Regions from separate parts of the Anatilimnocola floriformis genome, predicted to be linked through region 1. Evidence: riboswitches for the same ligand, from Rfam matches in the RefSeq annotation. Region 1 holds a riboswitch; each other region holds the start of a gene.
What was found. A riboswitch is a leader RNA that binds a small molecule or an ion and turns the genes downstream of it on or off. The one in region 1 is predicted to bind cobalamin.
Positions count from the first base shown of each region.

Region 2: another riboswitch for cobalamin. It lies ahead of M9Q49_RS22955 (DUF1559 domain-containing protein); the one in region 1 lies ahead of M9Q49_RS06525 (ribonucleoside-diphosphate reductase subunit alpha).
Region 3: another riboswitch for cobalamin. It lies ahead of M9Q49_RS19795 (TonB-dependent receptor plug domain-containing protein); the one in region 1 lies ahead of M9Q49_RS06525 (ribonucleoside-diphosphate reductase subunit alpha).

Region 1 covers NZ_JAMLFW010000001.1:1,558,741-1,564,667, reverse strand. The annotation lists gene M9Q49_RS06530 (PQQ-binding-like beta-propeller repeat protein) at 1-723, opposite strand, end outside; cobalamin riboswitch at 914-1,202, shown strand; gene M9Q49_RS06525 (ribonucleoside-diphosphate reductase subunit alpha) at 1,452-4,268, shown strand; gene M9Q49_RS06520 (ribonucleotide-diphosphate reductase subunit beta) at 4,365-5,429, shown strand; gene M9Q49_RS06515 (hypothetical protein) at 5,514-5,927, shown strand, end outside.
Region 2 covers NZ_JAMLFW010000001.1:5,772,203-5,778,129, forward strand. The annotation lists gene M9Q49_RS22950 (peptidase domain-containing ABC transporter) at 1-335, opposite strand, end outside; gene M9Q49_RS22955 (DUF1559 domain-containing protein) at 651-1,889, opposite strand; cobalamin riboswitch at 1,889-2,108, opposite strand; gene M9Q49_RS22960 (DUF1501 domain-containing protein) at 2,374-3,780, shown strand; gene M9Q49_RS22965 (HEAT repeat domain-containing protein) at 4,094-4,504, shown strand; gene M9Q49_RS22970 (cation:proton antiporter) at 4,815-5,927, shown strand, end outside.
Region 3 covers NZ_JAMLFW010000001.1:5,042,114-5,048,040, forward strand. The annotation lists gene M9Q49_RS19770 (DUF1559 domain-containing protein) at 1-175, shown strand, start outside; gene M9Q49_RS19775 (NAD(P)H-hydrate epimerase) at 247-939, opposite strand; gene M9Q49_RS19780 (FmdB family zinc ribbon protein) at 980-1,204, shown strand; gene M9Q49_RS19785 (NYN domain-containing protein) at 1,220-1,780, shown strand; gene nadE (NAD(+) synthase) at 1,777-3,783, shown strand; cobalamin riboswitch at 3,877-4,094, shown strand; gene M9Q49_RS19795 (TonB-dependent receptor plug domain-containing protein) at 4,118-5,927, shown strand, end outside.

The DNA.
Region 1 (5,927 bases):
AAGGTCCTTATAAAACACCGGCGAAGCCGACGAACCCCAACCGTGCGTCTTGTCGCCCACTTCGCGCCGCCAGACTTCGTTTCCCGCGTGATTGAAAGCGATCACGCCGGTCTTGCCAAAGAACACCACCACGCCGTCGGCATCGGCGGCAGGCGTGCTCGCTGCAAAGCCGTGATCGCGAATGCGGTCTTCTTCGGGGAGCCTGGCTTTTACTTTTTGTTCCCAGATCAGACTGCCATCGGCGCGCTTCAGGGCGATCAAATGCCGCGTGAGGTTTTCTTTGCTCCCTTCCTCGCCCGGAACAAAAAATCCGGAATAGGCGGTGATATAAATCCGGTCGCCAAAGACAATCGGGCTCGACGCGCCAGGCCCCGGCAAATCGGCCCGCCAGGCGATGTTCTCGGTCAGGCTCCACGCGAGCGGGAATCCTTTCGTCTCAGAAGTTCCCATCCCCGTCGGACCGCGAAAGCTCGACCAGATCGCTTCTTGCTCGGGAGCTTTGAACGAAGTGAGCTGCACCGGCGTCGGCGGTGTGACGAGGCCAGGCTCGGCCGGAATCGTTTGCTCGATCGACTCTACCGCTTCGGTTGAGTCTGGCGCTGGTCGGGAATCTGCCGTCCGTTGCAGCGAAGAATTCGACACCGATTGCGTGCAACCAGCTCCGAGTGTTGCCGAAAGAACGCAGCCGCCAACCAACAAGCTTCGCCACGGAAAACGGCTCATTTGCCCGCTCCAAAAAGAGAAACCGAACATCACGCTAGCTCTGCTTGAACTGGTGGCCAATTCTAACGTTCACCGTTACCAAGCGAAATCTTTTCCTGGCAAATCGATGCCCCACTTGGGCTTGCGCCGTTTCTTCATCGAGCCTTCGCGAAACCTACCAGTTGTGGTTGACTCACTATGATTGCACGATATGATGGGTCGCGTTGCTGGTTGGCTCTGAACGCTCAGAGCCTCGCCAAGAGGGAACGCCGGTGAAAAACCGGGACTGCCCCGCAGCGGTAAGTGGAAACGACCGCCGTCAAATCGCACTGAGGAAGCTTGCGAAAATCCCCGTCTGAGACTGTGCCAGGTAATGCTGCGCGCATCGGGATATTTGCATTTTTCTTGGGAAGCGACGGCTAGTAGATTGCGGCCTCAATCAACCGTTGAGACCCGCAGCGTCCATGAGTCCGAAGACCTGCCAGCAACGAAGCATGCAGCTTGTCCATTGACAGCCGGTTGCTGTCAGGCCGCGTGTTTCATCCGCCGGGCCTTCTAGGGGAAGGTCGGTCGAGGACAGCGCTCGCGGTTGAAAAGTCAGCCGCATCGCTCGATGGTATTTCCGCGCGCCTGCTCATGCCTGGTGAGCCCGTGCGCGCACCCATCACCTCTGCCGCCACCACCTTGAATTCGGCGTGGGTCGCGCATTGCTTCTCATTCGCAGAATCGAGAAGCGGAGGAGTCTTTGAATGTTGCTCGCGCCGCATGAGTGGTTGGTTCGCAAACGTGATGCTCGCGTCATTCCCTTCGATCTGGGCCGAATCCAAAACGCCATCGCCAATGCCTTTCGCGCCGAACTGCGCTTGGCCGACGGTCAGCCGCTGGAAAGCGACGTGCTGGAAGACATCGCCGGTGTCGCGCGAGCGGTGGCCGACGATGTGGCTCCCCTGGCTGGTCAAGGGAACGGCGTCGATGTCGAGCGCATTCAAGACCTCGTCGAAATGGAATTGATGAACCGCGGTCACTATCGCGTGGCCCGTTGTTACATCCTGTATCGCGCCGAACATGCCAAGATTCGCGCCCTGCGGATCGATGAGCCCCTCGTCGAACCAACGCCCTCCATTCATGTCGTTCTCGACGACGGCACGCGAGTTCCCTTCGATCCGCGCCGTGCTCGCAAGCGTCTGGCCGAAGCGGCCCGCGGCCTGGAAGACCTCGTCAGCGTCGATGACTTGCTCGAAGAAGTCATGCGTTCGGTTTTCGACGGCATTAGCGTGGCAGAAGTTTATCGCGCGCAGATCCTGGCGGCCCGTTCGCGTATCGAACGCGATCCGGCCTTCGACGTGGTTGCTTCGCGTTTGACGCTCAACGTCATCTATCGCGAAGCCTTCGGCGAAACCCCCGATCCGAAGTCGCTGGCGCGGATCCATGAAAATCAGTTCGAGCACTACATCATCGACGGCATTCGTGCTGGTCGGTTGTCGACGGAACTGCGTGAGTTCGATCTCACGAAGCTCGCCGCTGCGATGAAGCCGGAGCGCGATGGCCAGTTCCGCTATCTCGGTGCGCAAGCGATTTACGATCGCTACTTGCTGCACATCGATGGCCGCCGGATCGAAACGCCGCAGTACTTCTGGATGCGAGTTGCGATGGGCTTGGCGCTGCAGGAAGCCAACCGCGAAGAGCGGGCGATTCAATTCTATGAAACGCTGTCGCAGTTCCATTTCACTTCGGCTACGCCGACGCTGTTTAACTCAGGCACGCCGCATCCGCAGCTCAGCTCGTGCTACCTCAGCACGGTGAAGGACGACCTGGCTCACATTTTCAAAGCCGTCAGCGACAACGCGATGCTTTCGAAATGGGCCGGCGGTCTTGGCAACGACTGGACGAACGTGCGGGCGACGAACGCCCACATCAGCGGCACGAACGGCAAGAGCCAGGGCGTGATTCCGTTCCTCAAAGTCGTCAACGACGCTGCCGTCGCCGTGAATCAAGGCGGCAAGCGGAAGGGCGCCGTTTGTTCGTATCTCGAAACATGGCATCTCGATATCGAGGAATTCCTCGATCTGCGCAAGAACACCGGCGACGATCGCCGCCGTACGCACGACATGCACACGGCGAACTGGATTCCCGATCTGTTCCTCAAGCGGGTCAAGCAAAACGCCGAGTGGACTCTCTTCAGCCCTGATGAAGTGAGCGATCTGCACGATCTATTCGGACGGGCTTTCGAAGAACGCTACGAAGAATACGAACGGATGGCCGACAGCGGCGAAGTGCAACTCTTCCGCCGCATTCCTGCCGCCGATCTGTGGCGGAAGATGCTGACGCGGCTGTTCGAAACGGGCCACCCGTGGATCACGTTCAAGGATCCGTCGAACGTCCGCTCGCCGCAGGATCACGTCGGCGTGGTGCATAGCAGCAATCTCTGCACCGAGATTTTGCTCAACACGTCGCCCGAAGAAACTGCCGTTTGCAATCTCGGCAGCGTCAACCTCGGCGAACACGTTCGTGACGGAAAGCTCGATCTCGACAAGCTCGCGATCACGGTGAAGACCGCGGTGCGGATGCTCGATAACGTGATCGACATCAACTACTATCCCACGCCCGAAGCCGAACGCTCGAATCGGCGTCATCGGCCGATCGGCCTGGGAATCATGGGCTTTCAAGATGCATTGCACGCGCAGGGCCTGTGCTACGCGAGCGAAGCCGCCGTCGCTTTTGCTGACGAAAGCATGGAAGCGATTTCGTACTTCGCCCTGCAAGCCTCGGCTGAACTTGCTGCCGAACGCGGTTCGTATCCGACCTACGCCGGCTCGAAGTGGGATCGCGGTTTGTTGCCGATCGACACCGTCGATGTGTTGGAGCAAGAGCGCGGCGAAGCGATTCCCGTCGATCGCAGCTGCAAACTCGATTGGCAACCGGTTCGTGACCTGATCGCAAAGCACGGCATGCGGAACAGCAATGTACTCGCCATCGCCCCGACGGCGACGATCTCGACGCTGATCGGTGTGACGCAATCGATCGAACCGGAATACAAGCTCCTCTATGTGAAGAGCAACCTGTCCGGTGAGTTCACGCAGGTGAACGAAGTTCTCGTCAGCGAACTGAAACGCCGCGGCCTGTGGGACGCGCAGATGTTGGAAGAGCTGAAGTACTACGACGGCTCGCTGCAGAACATCGGTCGCATTCCGCTCGATCTGCGCCGGCGGTTCTTCACGTCGTTCGAAATTGAACCGCAATGGCTCATCGAATGCGCCGCCCGCCGCCAGAAGTGGATCGACCAAGGTCAGTCGCTCAATCTTTACCTCGCCGAACCAAGCGGCCGCAAGTTGCACGACATGTACTTGCTCGCCTGGTCGAAGGGCTTGAAGACGACTTATTACCTCCGCACGCTCGCCGCAACGCAGGTCGAGAAGTCGACGCTGGACGTCAACCGCTTCGGTATTCAGCCCAAGTGGATGAAGAACAAGAGCTCGTCGAGCGATGTCGAAGTCACTCGCGAGCCGCTCGCCAGCGAACCGAAGGCATGCTTGATCAACGATCCCACCTGCGAAGCTTGCCAGTAAACTCTGTCCCCTTTCGCTCCGCGAAAGGATGCGTCTTAGCCACCGGCTTCAGCCGGTGGCGACAATCTGAAATTCAAAATCTTCAAAGCAAAACTCATGACCACCGCCAATCAAGTTGATTTCAATAACACGATCGCCAATCCTCCATCCCGCATCGATGCTCGCGAAAAGCGGCTCATCAACTGCCATCAGGTCGACGTCAATCAATTGATGCCGCTGAAGTACAGCTGGGCCTGGGAGCATTACGTCAATGCCTGCGCCAATCACTGGATGCCCACCGAAGTGGCGATGAATAAAGACATCGAAACCTGGCGTTCGAGCAAGCTGACTGCCGATGAACGCCGCGTGATTCTTCGCAACCTCGGCTTTTTCGCCACAGCCGAAAGCCTCGTTGGCAACAACCTGGTGCTGGCGATTTTCCGGCACGTCACCAACGCCGAGTGCCGGCAATACCTGCTCCGGCAAGCCTTTGAAGAAGCCGTGCACACGCACACGTTCCTGTACGTCGTCGAGAGCCTCGGCTTGAACGAAGGCGAAGTCTTCAACATGTATCACGAGGTTCCCGCGATCGCCGCCAAAGACGATTTCGAAATGGAACTGACGAACGAAATCCTCCAGGAAGGTTTCACGACCGACACCTTCGAAGGTGCCCAAGCCTTTTTGAAGAACCTGATCGGGTATTACCTGATCATGGAAGGGATCTTCTTCTACACCGGCTTTGTGATGGTACTCTCGTTCCATCGCCGCAACTTGATGACCGGCATCGGCGAGCAGTTCCAATACATCCTGCGCGACGAAACGATCCACCTCAATTTCGGCATCGACCTGATCAACGGCATCCGCAACGAGAATCCGCAACTCTGGACGCCCGAGTTCCAGCAAGCGATGATCACTCGCATTCGCGCTGCCGTCGAACTCGAAATCGCCTACGCTCGCGATGTGCTGCCGCGCGGCATTCTCGGCCTCAACGCCGATTCATTCCGCGACTACGTGCAGTTCATCGCCGATCGCCGCTTGGAGCGGATCGGCCTGCCGGTGCAATACGGCAGCAGCAACCCGTTCCCGTGGATGAGCGAGACGATCGACCTTTCGAAGGAAAAGAACTTCTTCGAGACCCGCGTGACGGAATACCAAAGCGCTTCGACGCTTAGCTGGGATTAGTCGTAAATTCGCAAGCCTGAAGGGCAAGTGAAGGAATCGCAAACGCTCCTTCGCTTGCGATTCAGGCTTGTGTATCCTCTGGGGATGATTCACGAAACTCCCCAGTCACTGCTCACCGTCGGCGTGGCTCGTTGCGACATCACGCCGCCGGTCGGCATTTATCACCGCATGTGGGGCGCGGCGACTCACGACCGTGCTGCCGGCATTCATCGGCCGCTGACGGCGACAGCGCTCTTCCTGTTGCCAACCAAGCAAGCCAGCGACGACGAACCCCAACCGCTCGTCATTCTTTCGCTCGATCATTGTCTCTTCGGCGAAACCGAAATCAAACTGCTGCGCGAAACGATTCTCAGTCGCGCGCGAGAACCGCTGCATCAGCTTCTCATCACCTTCACGCATACCCACGGCGCGGGATTGATGAGCCTCGATCGCGCTGAGTTGCCCGGGGGCGAATTGATCGAGCCGTATCTGCGCGACTTGGCTGGCAAGTGCGCGGAC
Region 2 (5,927 bases), 4.2 Mb from region 1:
GCACGCGGCAAACGCTCGGCGAGATAGGCCACCACGCGTACAAAGATCCGCCGCTGCATCACCTCGGCGACGTAAGCCTGCAAGCAACGCAGAAACGCCGCAAACGACAAAAACGTAAACAAGAGCAACGCAAGGACAAACAACGGCTGCAAATACCGGCCGAAGGCGACCGTGTTGACGAGCGCTTCGACGGTGATCGGCGTGGCCAGCGACAGGATGCCGACAATCAACGAGAACAGCGTGACGACGCCAATGTCGAACAACTCGGGTTGCAACAGCTTGGTCAATCGCCGGAGCGGCGACTGATGATGGGCGTCGTTGTGATGTCCAACCATGGGCAGCCCTTAAAATCTGACTTGAGAATACAAGACGCCGAAAAGATTACAACTCCGTAAGTATCGCAACCTAGCCGCCTAAAGGCAAAGAGCAAAGCAGCCGCGCGAGTCATTGAAAAAAGCAATGGCCCCGTCGCCCACAAGCCGGCGACAGTCGTCCCAAATAACCACATCGGCCGCTGTAAATAGCGGTAGAAACGCCTGAAGAGGGGCGACTACAACGCGATCGGCAGACAGTCGCTGCCGATCGCACCATACGCGTGGGCATCCCAATTAGCGGCTAATGCATCCGTCAGCCTGACGCAGAGTCGCCACTCATTCCAAGACTTCGCCGCCGCAGCGCGACAGCATGGCCGAGAAGAGCTTGATATCCATCGAGTTCATCAAAAACTGCGTCGAGCCATCACCGAGCAAAAAGTGACAGCCGCCGGCGTGCCAGCTGTGAAACTCTTGGCCGTAGTCGCAAAAGTTGCCGACCTTGCTCCGTAGCGTCGTGCCGCACGAGCTCCAGGGCGTGCCGATTTGTGAGCTCGGCGGGCTGCTCTGGTCGAAGACGTTCTTGTGGCCGATCCACAGCGAGTGCAGCCCCTCGGGTGCTTCGCCGAGCACGATCGTGTTCGTCAGTCCGTCGGTGATGTCCTTGAAGCCTACGTTCGGCTCGGTGGCCATCAACATCACGCCGCGGCCCGTGCCGGCAAGTTGTCCGGTGTCGCCGTAGTTGTTCTGACAATTGGTGCTGGGAAAACAACGCAAGCCGCGCTCACCCCAGTTGCCACCGTAATCGCTGCGAGCGTAGGTGGTCGTGTTGTTCGGCGTATCGCCATTCGGTCGCATGAGCGGCGATTTGCCAGACGCCGTTGGGCACAGATACACCTTCAACACCGTCTGCCCCGGCACCAAGTTATCGGCGTGGAGATACGGCTCGTTTTGATTGATCGTCGAGTAGAGATTGGTCTGCTCGATCCCCGGCAAGATCGCGGCGCCCCAACTCAAACAGGCCCGCGCTCGCGTCACCGGAATCGTCAAGCTCGCCACACCAGGCCCACCCTTGGGCAACATGAAATGGACGTCGTGATAATTGTGCAGCGCAATTCCCATTTGCCGGAGATTGTTTTTGCACTGCGTACAACGAGCCGCTTCGCGCGCGGCTTGCACGGCGGGGAGGAGCAGCGCGACTAAGAGACCGATGATGGCAATCACGACGAGCAACTCAACAAGAGTGAAAGCTGCGCGACAACTTCCGGCTCCCTCTCCTCGGTACTCCGGGGAGAGGGCTGGGGTGAGGGGCTGATCTACGAGAAGACTCCGGCTGGGCGAGATTAGTACCCGCTTCCGCCCCCTCACCCTAGCCCTCTCCCCGTGAGTACACGACGCGAGGGAATGATTCCTCGCTACGCGAGGCCGGTGACTGCCAGTGTGGAAATACGCGGAAGAGATACGCGACATCGAACAGGGTCCTTTCGGATACTGCGTGCCGCGGCCGCGCGGGGATACCATGGGCGCTAGACTACGAGCGCCGAAACATGCCCCCAGGATGCTTAAAGGCCGAAGCATCGCAGGCTACCCGAAGGGCCGTATTCTGGCTCGCGAGTCGAACGGTCCGGACGCCTTCCCGCGATCGCCCCGGCTGATTTAGCCGCGCAATCGCAGTGGCATATTGTCCGCAACCTTCTCGCTTACAGCGGCGGTCCCGCGCCGGATTTACACCGGCTTCCTGTTCTGCGGCGAGGTTTTTGATCCTCCCCACAAAACGCCCATCGGGCGTGCGTGAATCCTTTATAGCCTCACAGGCTCGATTCGTAAGGTGTCCTCATGCTCCACTCCCTCTCCTCGGTACTCCGGGGAGAGGGCTGGGGGTGAGGGGCCGAAGTGCGATAACCGCCTCCCAAACTTGCGATCGCATTTCCCCCGCAGCTAGAGCGGTCAACGCAATCCCCAAAACCTGTTTGAACCACTCCCGCCCATCGGCCATAATCCACGCTTAGCCCGCCTTCCAATCTGCGATCTGAAATCCTCAATCTGCAATTGGGCCCCTCCCATGCTCCGCCTCCTTGCCGACGGACAGACGTTTTGTGATGGTCATTCGCGCCGCGAAGCCATGCGCGTTGGTGGTTTGGCACTGGCCGGTTTATCGATGGCTGGAGTTGCACAGTCGCGGGCTGCGGTGGAAAAAACCAACAGCACTTCGGCTTCGTTCGGCAAAGCGAAATCCGTCATCGTCTTCGGCTTGATCGGTGGGCCGCCGCAGCATGAGACGTTTGATCCCAAGCCGGATGCGCCAACCGAGATTCGGGGCGAGTTCGGCGTGATCCCGACGAAGACGCCCGGTTTGCAATTTGGCGAATTGCTACCGCAGACGGCGCAGTGGTCCGAAAAGATGGCGATCCTGAGGGCCGTCGTGACTGGAGACAGCGCGCATTCGAGCAGTGGCTATCAGATGTTGACCGGCGTGCCGCACGTGCCGCTGAATGCCGAGAGTGCCACGCCGAAAGCGCCGAACCATTGGCCGTCGCTCGGCGCGCTCGTCCGCACGCAACTCGATCGCGCCGGCCATTTGCCGGCCGCAGTCACCTTGCCCGAACACATTTGGAACGACGGCAACTTTCCCTGGCCCGGTCAAGACGCCGGTTGGCTCGGTCGGCAACGGCATCCGTGGTTGCTGCACTGCGATCCTTCGGCGGCCGATTTTTCGGTGCCCGGTCTCGCACTGCCCGAAGGAATGCCAGCCGTCAGGTTGTCGGAACGGAGGAATCTGCTCGAACAAATGAACGGCGGCCTCGATTCGCTGGCTCGCTCACGACAAGTCGATGGCTATGGCACGCACGCCCGCAAAGCCATCGATTTGCTGACGAGTTCGTCGGCCCGTTCGGCGTTCGAGATTTCGCAGGAGAGCGATAAGACGCGCGATCGCTATGGCCGGAGTCGCTTTGCCCAAAGTGTCCTCCTCGCGCGACGGCTGGTCGAAGCCGGCGTGTCATTGGTGCAGGTCAACTGGACGCGGATCAAAGACCAGCCGAATCAAGGAGGCTGGGACACGCACGCCAAGCACAATGAGTCGTGCAAAAAGCTCCTCATGCCGATCGCCGATCAATGTTTCTCGGCGCTGCTCGCCGATCTGCAAGAACGAGGTCTGCTCGACGAAACACTGGTGGTGTGGTTCGGCGAGTTCGGCCGCACACCGAAGTTCAACGCCAACGGCGGCCGCGATCACTGGGGCCGTTGTTTTTCACTGGCGCTGGCCGGCGGCGGAATAAAAGGTGGCGTGGTGCACGGCGTGAGTGACAAACAGGCGGCAGATCCCGTCGAAGGAATAGTGCGCGCGGCAGACCTGCACGCCACCATTTTTCATTGCCTGGGCTTATCGCCCGAAACACAATTTCACGACGTCGTCGGTCGGCCGTTGCCGCTCACGCGCGGCCACGTGATTGCGCCGATTGTTTCCTGATTCCGTCAAGACATTTGGTATGGATCCCGACTTAGAGCTCGCGCTAAACGATTTCGATGCTCCGCCGGGAAGTGAAGACTGCGCAGACATACTTTTGCTGCGTGCGATTAAGGCCCGCATGTTCTGCATGTACCTGGAGCCGGATTCACCTCACTACGAGTTAGGGGTGAAGCTAAAAGCTTGGCTCAGGTCATCAGAAGGCATGACTCGCATTCGTCGAGGAATCGAAGACCCTCATCCCGAACTACGAGGCCTTTGTGGACGGCTCTTAATTTTGAAGAAAGAGCCCGGAGCAGAAACAACGGCCCTGAAAATGTTGTCCGATCCGGCGTGGGAAGTTCGCGAACTGATTTGCGAGACTCTACATAGCTCACCATTGGCCAACTGCGAAGATCGCCTGCTGGAACTCGCACAACGCGACGACAGTTTCGTTGTTCGCGGCCGAGCCGCGAAAGCCCTCGCCCGTTGTTCACGCGTACGAGCGATTCCGGTGCTCTTGGCGATGATGGAGTCGGACCATGAAGTCGACAGCGATCCCGACGTGCTCATCCCGCCTCCCAGCAGCGTCGCAGCGTCGGCACTCGATGAACTGCTCCATACGAACTGGGTTGAAACTCGCTTGCCAGGAGGAACTGCCACATTTCCACCTGGAATAATCGACCTCGACCGTCTCAAGGAGCAAGCGATTTTGGAACTAGATCGCCTCCGTCGACTCGAGCGATAGCCGTGAATGCCTGAGTGTGCCACTGGCCAGAGCCAGTGCTCGTTGGGCGCCGAACGGCGACACTCGGCGCGACGGTGACACTGGCCATTCTGGCATGAGGCTGAGCTGCGATCCGAAGGTTGTTGGTAACAACCGTGCCCGCCTCGGATGCTAGTGCAAAATCACGGCTCCACCGAGCAAGCTCGGCGGAGGCCGCTCGGCGATTGCGGCTATCCGTCGCATTGGAATTTTCTTTTCCCGAAAAGCCACTTTTTCGGCCTTTTTTGGCATTTCCTCCGCCCCAAACGGACCTTGCTCCGTAAGATGGGGCATGCCTTTTTTAGACTCCATTTCGACCTTCGGAAATGCCTTCCTGCTGGCCGCGGCTGATGCTGTGCCAGTCGTGGCCGACGCCGCCCATGAAGCTGCCGCGCATGGCGGGCATTTGGAACTCATCATCACGCTGACGGTCGGCTTGGCAGCGGCCCTGTTGATGGGCTACATCACGCAGCGACTCGGCTTGTCGCCCATCGTGGGCTATTTGCTCGCGGGCATTTTGGTCGGCCCATATACGCCCGGCATCGAAGCCAACGCCGCGCTCGCGCAAGAGATGGCCGAAATCGGCGTGATCTTGCTGATGTTTGGCGTGGGTTTGCATTTTCATTTCAAGGAACTGCTAGCCGTGCGGCGCGTTGCCGTGCCGGGCGCGATTGGCCAGAGCGTCATTGCAACGCTGCTCGGCATGCTCGTCGGCTGGTTGCTCGGCTGGGATGTCGCGTCGGGAATCGTCTTCGGTCTCGCGATCTCTGTAGCGAGCACGGTGGTGCTGCTGCGCGTCCTCTCGGATAACAACGATCTGCATACGCCGACCGGGCACATCGCCGTCGGTTGGCTGGTGGTCGAAGATTTGTTCACCGTGCTGGTGCTCGTGCTCATGCCAGTGCTGTTTGGGCCGAACAAAGGTTCGCTGGCAACCATCTCGACCGCCGTGGCCTTGGCCGTGGTGAAGATCGCCCTGCTGGTGGCCTTCGTGATTTTCGTCGGCGGTCGTTTCGTACCGTGGTTCCTTGCTCGGATTGCGCGGACTCGTTCGCGCGAACTCTTCACGCTCACGGTACTCGTGATCGCTCTCGGCATCGCCGTTGGCGCCGCAAAAATTTTCGATGTGTCGATGGCCCTTGGTGCGTTTCTCGCCGGCATGGTCGTCGGCCGGAGCGAGTTCAGCTCGCGGGCGGCTTCCGAAGCGTTGCCGATGCGTGATGCCTTCGCGGTGCTCTTCTTTGTTTCCGTCGGCATGCTGTTCAATCCGCATTACCTGATGTCGACGCCCGTGCTGATCGCGGCGACGCTCGGCATCGTACTCATCGGCAAACCGCTGGCCGCGCTGGTGATTGTGATTGTGCTTCGCTATCCGCTCCGCGTCGCGCTGTCGGTCGCCGTGGCC
Region 3 (5,927 bases), 3.5 Mb from region 1:
CGCCGGCACCGGCCTCGAGCAAGCCTGCAACCGCGGCTGGGGAAGTTTTCACGCCGGCGTGATTCAATACCTGCTCGTCGACGGCAGTGTCCGGCCGGTCAACACGGCAGTCGACATGAGCCTCTTCGCCGATCTGGCGAGCATCAGCGGCGGCGAACTTCGCCAAGTGCCGTAACTCACACTTCTCTTACCGGAGAGTTTTAGTGAATTTCCACTAAGTGTATATTGAACACCTAGATTGGCCCGCTAGAATGAAGACGTCCTCTTCACGACGCCATATTCCTCTAGCAATTTCCGCGGCACGCCGATGTCGCCAACTTCCACAATCCCCAAAAACTCCGCGGCGACCGGATTGGCAAAGCCGATCTTCGGCGCGACAAACGTGCAGGTGACATCGGCGCGAACCGTCGGTTCGCCGGGCGCGCCCGAGTCGCAATCGAGGCCGCTGGGAAGATCGACGGCGAACTTCCTCGCCGGAGAAATGTTCAGCCGTTCGATGACTAGCGCCATTGGTGGATGCGGATTACCACGCGATCCCGTTCCGAGCAAGCAATCGACAAGCCATTCGGCGCCGTCCAATTGTTGGTCGAACTCATCCGCAGAAATGATTGAGGGAATCAACTCGATTGGCAGGCAACTTTTCTGGGCAATGGAGAAGTTTGCCGCCGCGTCTCCCTGCAATTGCGCCGGATCGGCGACGAGCAGGATCTTAACCGGAATGCCGATCGCATCGAGTTGCCTGGCGATCACAAACCCATCGCCACCGTTGTTTCCTTTGCCGCAGCAAATGACGACTGGCCCGCGACAGCCATGCCGTAGCAGCGATTGCACGCAGCTGCGACCGGCGTTTTCCATAAGCACCAAACCGAGCAAGCCGAACTCGTCGGCTGCCCGGCGATCGAGGGAGCGAACCTGGTCGCGAGTGAGAAAATTGTTCATCTCTGTTAGAATAGCAGAGCCAATTCTCTGGAGAATAACGATGCCTTTGTTTGATTATCAATGCGACGATTGCCACGCCGAAGTCGAACTCTTGATTCGCGGTGACGAACGGCCTGAATGCCCGACCTGCCATAGCTCGAACATGCAGAAGCAACTGAGCGCACCCGCGGCCCACATGGCGAGCAGCAGCGGCGGCATGCCGATGATGGGTGGCGGTTGCGGCAAGCCCCAGTGTGGCCAGGGCCGCTGCATGGGCGGCATGTAGGAAGAAACAATCGAGATGAAATTGCTCGTCGATGGCTACAACCTGCTGCACGCGAGCGGTGTATTTGGCTCACCTACCGATCCGCCAACGCTGGAAACCGCGCGGCGAGCATTGATCGATTTTCTCGCCCAGCATCTCCCCGAGCGCGAACGAACTCGCACGACGATTGTCTTTGATGGCAAGGACGCGCCGCCGGGACTGCCGGCCGAAGGGTCGCACGAAAAGATGCGGTTCGTTTTTTCGCGGCGAAAGACCACGGCGGATGAACTGATTGCAGAGATGATTGCAGCGGAAAAAGATCCACGGCAGTTGTTTGTGGTCTCGAGCGACCACGGTGTGCAACGGGCTGCCCGGCAGCGCGGTGTTTCGTTTGAAGACAGCGAAGTGTGGACTCGCGAGTTGCGAACGAAGGCCTCCGCAGTCGCGTTTCCAACCGAAAAAACGGAACCAACGCAGTCAGCCGCCGACATCGCTCATTGGCTGCGCGAGTTTTCGCCATCGCCGCCGCACAAGACACCGAGTTCGCAGAAGTCGAGTTTGAAGAAGTCGAGTTCGAAGAAGAAAGACCAAAAATGAAGCTCGTCCGAGTTGGCGCAGCCATTCTCAATCAAACGCCTCTCGACTGGGACGGCAATCGGCGACGAATCAGCGGCGCGATCGCGACCGCACGCGAGCAAGGCGTGTCGATACTCTGCCTGCCCGAGCTCTGCATCACCGGCTACGGCTGTGAGGACGCGTTTCATGCGGTGGGAACGCAAAACTACGCGCTGCAGGTCCTCGGCGAATTGCTCCCCGAGACGCGCGGCATGATCGTGTCTTTCGGCGTGCCACTGCTGTATGGCAGCGGCTTGTACAACACCTCGTGCCTCGCCGCCGATGGCAAGCTGCTCGGTTTTGTCGGCAAGCAGAATTTGGCCGGCGAAGGAATTCACTACGAGCCACGGTGGTTCAAGCGCTGGCCCGCCGATGTCGCGGTGCCGGTGCGCGTGATGGGGCGGGAAGTGCCGCTCGGCGATTTGATTTTTGAATGCGGCGGCGTGCGGATCGGTTTCGAGATTTGCGAGGATGCCTGGGTCGCCGAACGACCCGGCGGTAATCTGGCTTCGCGCGGCGTCGATATCATTTTGAATCCCAGCGCCAGCCACTTCGCCTTCGGCAAGCACGAAGTCCGCAAACGGTTTGTCACCGAAGGCTCGCGAGCCTTCAACGTCGCGTATGTCTACGCCAACTTGCTCGGCAATGAATCAGGCCGAGCGATCTACGACGGCGATGCGATGATTGCCGTGGCGGGACAGTTAATCGCCACCGGGCCGCGGTTTTCGTACGACGATTGGAAGGTGACGACCGCGACGATCGACATTGATGCAATCCGCACCAGTCGTGCCCGCATCGGCAGCTTTCGGCCCGAGATTGTCGCCGATGACAAAGGGGTCGCGCGGTCGGACTTTTCGTTTCCCGCCGTGCAACCAACGAAGTCGCACGTCGAAGAGCTCCCCTGGGAAACGTCGAGCCATTTGAAAGAAGAAGAGTTCACCCGCGCAGTGCCGCTGGCGCTCTTTGATTATCTGCGCAAAAGCCGCTCGCGCGGTTTTGTCGTTTCGCTCAGCGGCGGTGCTGATTCAACGGCCGTTTCACTGCTCGTATCGCTCGCAGTAAATTTCGGCCTAGCCGAGTTGGGCCGCGAAGCCTTTCTGGAAAAGCTCAGCTACATTCCGGGTTTGAACAACGCTCAAGAGCCGCGCGAGATTGTGCAGAAGCTACTGACGTGCGCCTACCAGGCGACACGCAACAGCGGGCCGATCACACGCAACGCAGCGAAAACCGTCGCTGATGCCGTCGGCGCGCAGTACTACGAACTCGAAGTCGATTCGATCGTCGAAGGCTATAAGGAAGCGGTCAGCCGAGTCCTCGGCCGGCCGCTCGATTGGAAGACCGACGACATCGCCCTGCAAAACATTCAGGCTCGCGTTCGTTCCCCCAGCATTTGGATGCTCGCCAACATCGGCAACGCACTGCTCCTCTCGACCAGCAATCGCAGTGAAGCTGCCGTCGGCTACGCCACGATGGACGGCGACACCAGCGGCGGTCTATCGCCGATTGCGGGCATCGACAAGAACTTTCTCCGCCATTGGCTGCGGTGGTTTGAAAAAATCGGCCCGCACGCGACGGGCTCGTTTGTCGGCGGTCCGCTGCCGGCGCTCGCAGTCGTCAACGAGCAAGCGCCGACGGCAGAGCTGCGGCCTGCTGCGTCGAAGCAGACTGATGAAGACGATCTCATGCCGTACGACCTGCTCGACGCAATCGAGCGGGCCGCGATTCGCGACAAGCTCGCGCCGGTCGAAATTTGGCGAGTAATGCAGGTCGAGTTTCCTCAGCACTCGTCGCAACAGCTTGCCATTTGGGTCGAGCGGTTTTTCAAACTCTGGTGCCGCAATCAATGGAAGCGCGAACGCTACGCGCCGTCGTTTCATCTCGACGATGAAAACCTCGATCCGAAGACTTGGTGTCGCTTCCCAATTTTGTCGGGCGGGTATGAACGAGAACTTGCCGAGCTGCGCGAGTTGGCTAAGAAGGATTGAGTGACCAGCGATCTGCTAGCAGCGCAATCTGCAAAATCGGAATCATCCTTACGACCGTCGTTATCCGATCAATCGTTACAGGTTCTCGGCTAGACGCACCGCGGGGGGTGGTGCGTCGCTGAGTGCCTGCCGTCGGATTTCAGGGAAGCGGAGTGCAATGCTCCCGCCGCCCCGCGACTGTAAGGGTGACGAACGCCAGGATTCAATTCGAATCCACAGGCCACTGACATGGGCTGCACGCAGCCAGGTTGGGAAGGCCGGCCAGTAGGACGATCCCGAGCCAGGATATCTGAACCGCGGCCCGCTCGACCCGTTTCCCGTGGGGGGAAGACGCATGTTCCGTGTTTTTGGTGCGCGTGTGCAGAGAGCAAAACTTCTCTGCTTCGCGATTCCACTCGTATTCTGCCTGGCAACCAACTTGCGAGCGCAAATCGCGCCCTTCGGACCGCCGCCGGTTCCCGAAGAATACACTGCCGCACTCGCGCAGCCGGAGCCACCGGTCGAAACTCCACCGGAGCCACTTTCCACCGCGCAGCCGATGGTGCTGCCCGACACGGAAGTAACTGGCCGATTGAATCGCTTTCCCGCCGAGCCGTTGCCGGCCGGTGATGTGATCGCGCCGACACGCACGCCGCAACCTGCCGCGACCACGGCCAGCAGCGTGACGGTGATCACGCGCGAACAGATTGAACGGAGCGGCCAGGTCAATGTCGCCGAAGTGATTCGCGGCACGCTCGGCGTCGACGTCGTCCGTCAGGGACCGGCCGGTGGTTTGACCAGCGTGTTCATGCGCGGCGCCAATTCGCAACATACCAAAGTGCTGCTCGACGGCATTCCGCTCAACGATCCGAGCAATGCTTCGCGCTTGTTCGACTTCAGCACGCTCAGCACCGACAACATCGAACGCATCGAAGTTCTGCGCGGTCCGCAGAGCATGCAGTACGGCAGTGATGCCATCGGCGGTGTGATCAACATCATCAGCCGGCGCGGCCAGGGACCACTCTCCGTGCGTGCGGGTGCGTTGGGCGGAAGTTTCAACAGCGGACAAACGAGCGTCAACGTGCAGGCCGGCGATGAGAACGCTTATTACAGCGTGACCGGTTCGTTTCTGTCGACGGGCGGCATTTCCGCTGCCAGTGCACGGGTCGGCGGCGTGGAGCCGGACGGCTTTAACTTAGGAACGGCGTCGGGGCGAATGGGCTGGAACGTGACGCCCGATTTGAATATCGACTATGTCTTTCGCATGTCGGAAGGCGCCGCCAAGGTCGACGACTTCGATTTTCTTACTGGCCTGCCTATCGATAACTTAATTCGCAAGAACTACACCAACAGCGTTGCCAATCGCATTCAAGCCAGCTGGCTCACTTTCGAAGGGCAGTTTCAGCAGACGGTGGGTTTCAACGTCGTCAACATCGAGCGGAAAGACAACGACCCGGGTTTCTCGCCGGCGCGCTTCACTGGTCAAACGCGAGAAATCAATTACCTAGGCAACGTGCTTCTCGCGCCGACGAACACCTTCAGCGTCGGTGCCAATTACCTGGCCGAAGACGCTTCGACTTCCGACAATCCTCAGCAGACGCAAAACGTGAAGGGGATCTTCGTTCAGGATCAATTCCAACTGTTCGAACGATTCTTTGGAACCGCCGGTGCGCGGTGGGATGACACTAGTCGGGCGGGGCCAGCCCAGACCTATAAAGTGACCGGCCTCTATCGCATCGATGAAACGAACACCGGCATCCACGGCACGCTCGGTACTGGCTTTCGTCAACCGGCGCTCGCCGAAAACTTGTTTCAGTTCGGCAATCCGAACCTTCGGCCTGAGCGCAGCAAGGGTTGGGACGCCGGCATTCGCCAAGGCATCTACGATGACATCGTGTGGGCCGATGCGACTTACTATCGCAACGACTTCACCGACCTGATCATTTTCGATTTCAACACGTTCAGCCTGCAGAACGTCGGCCGAGCGCGGGCCAGTGGTGTGGAGTTCTCGCTCTTCGCTCAGGTTACCGATCGCGTCGTTGCCAACGTCGCGTATACGCTCGACGATACGTTTAATGCCGACACCGGCATGCAGCTGTTGCGTCGGCCACGCGAGAAGTGGAACCTGTCGCTGACGCGGGCCTGGCTGCAGAACAAGGGAGCGC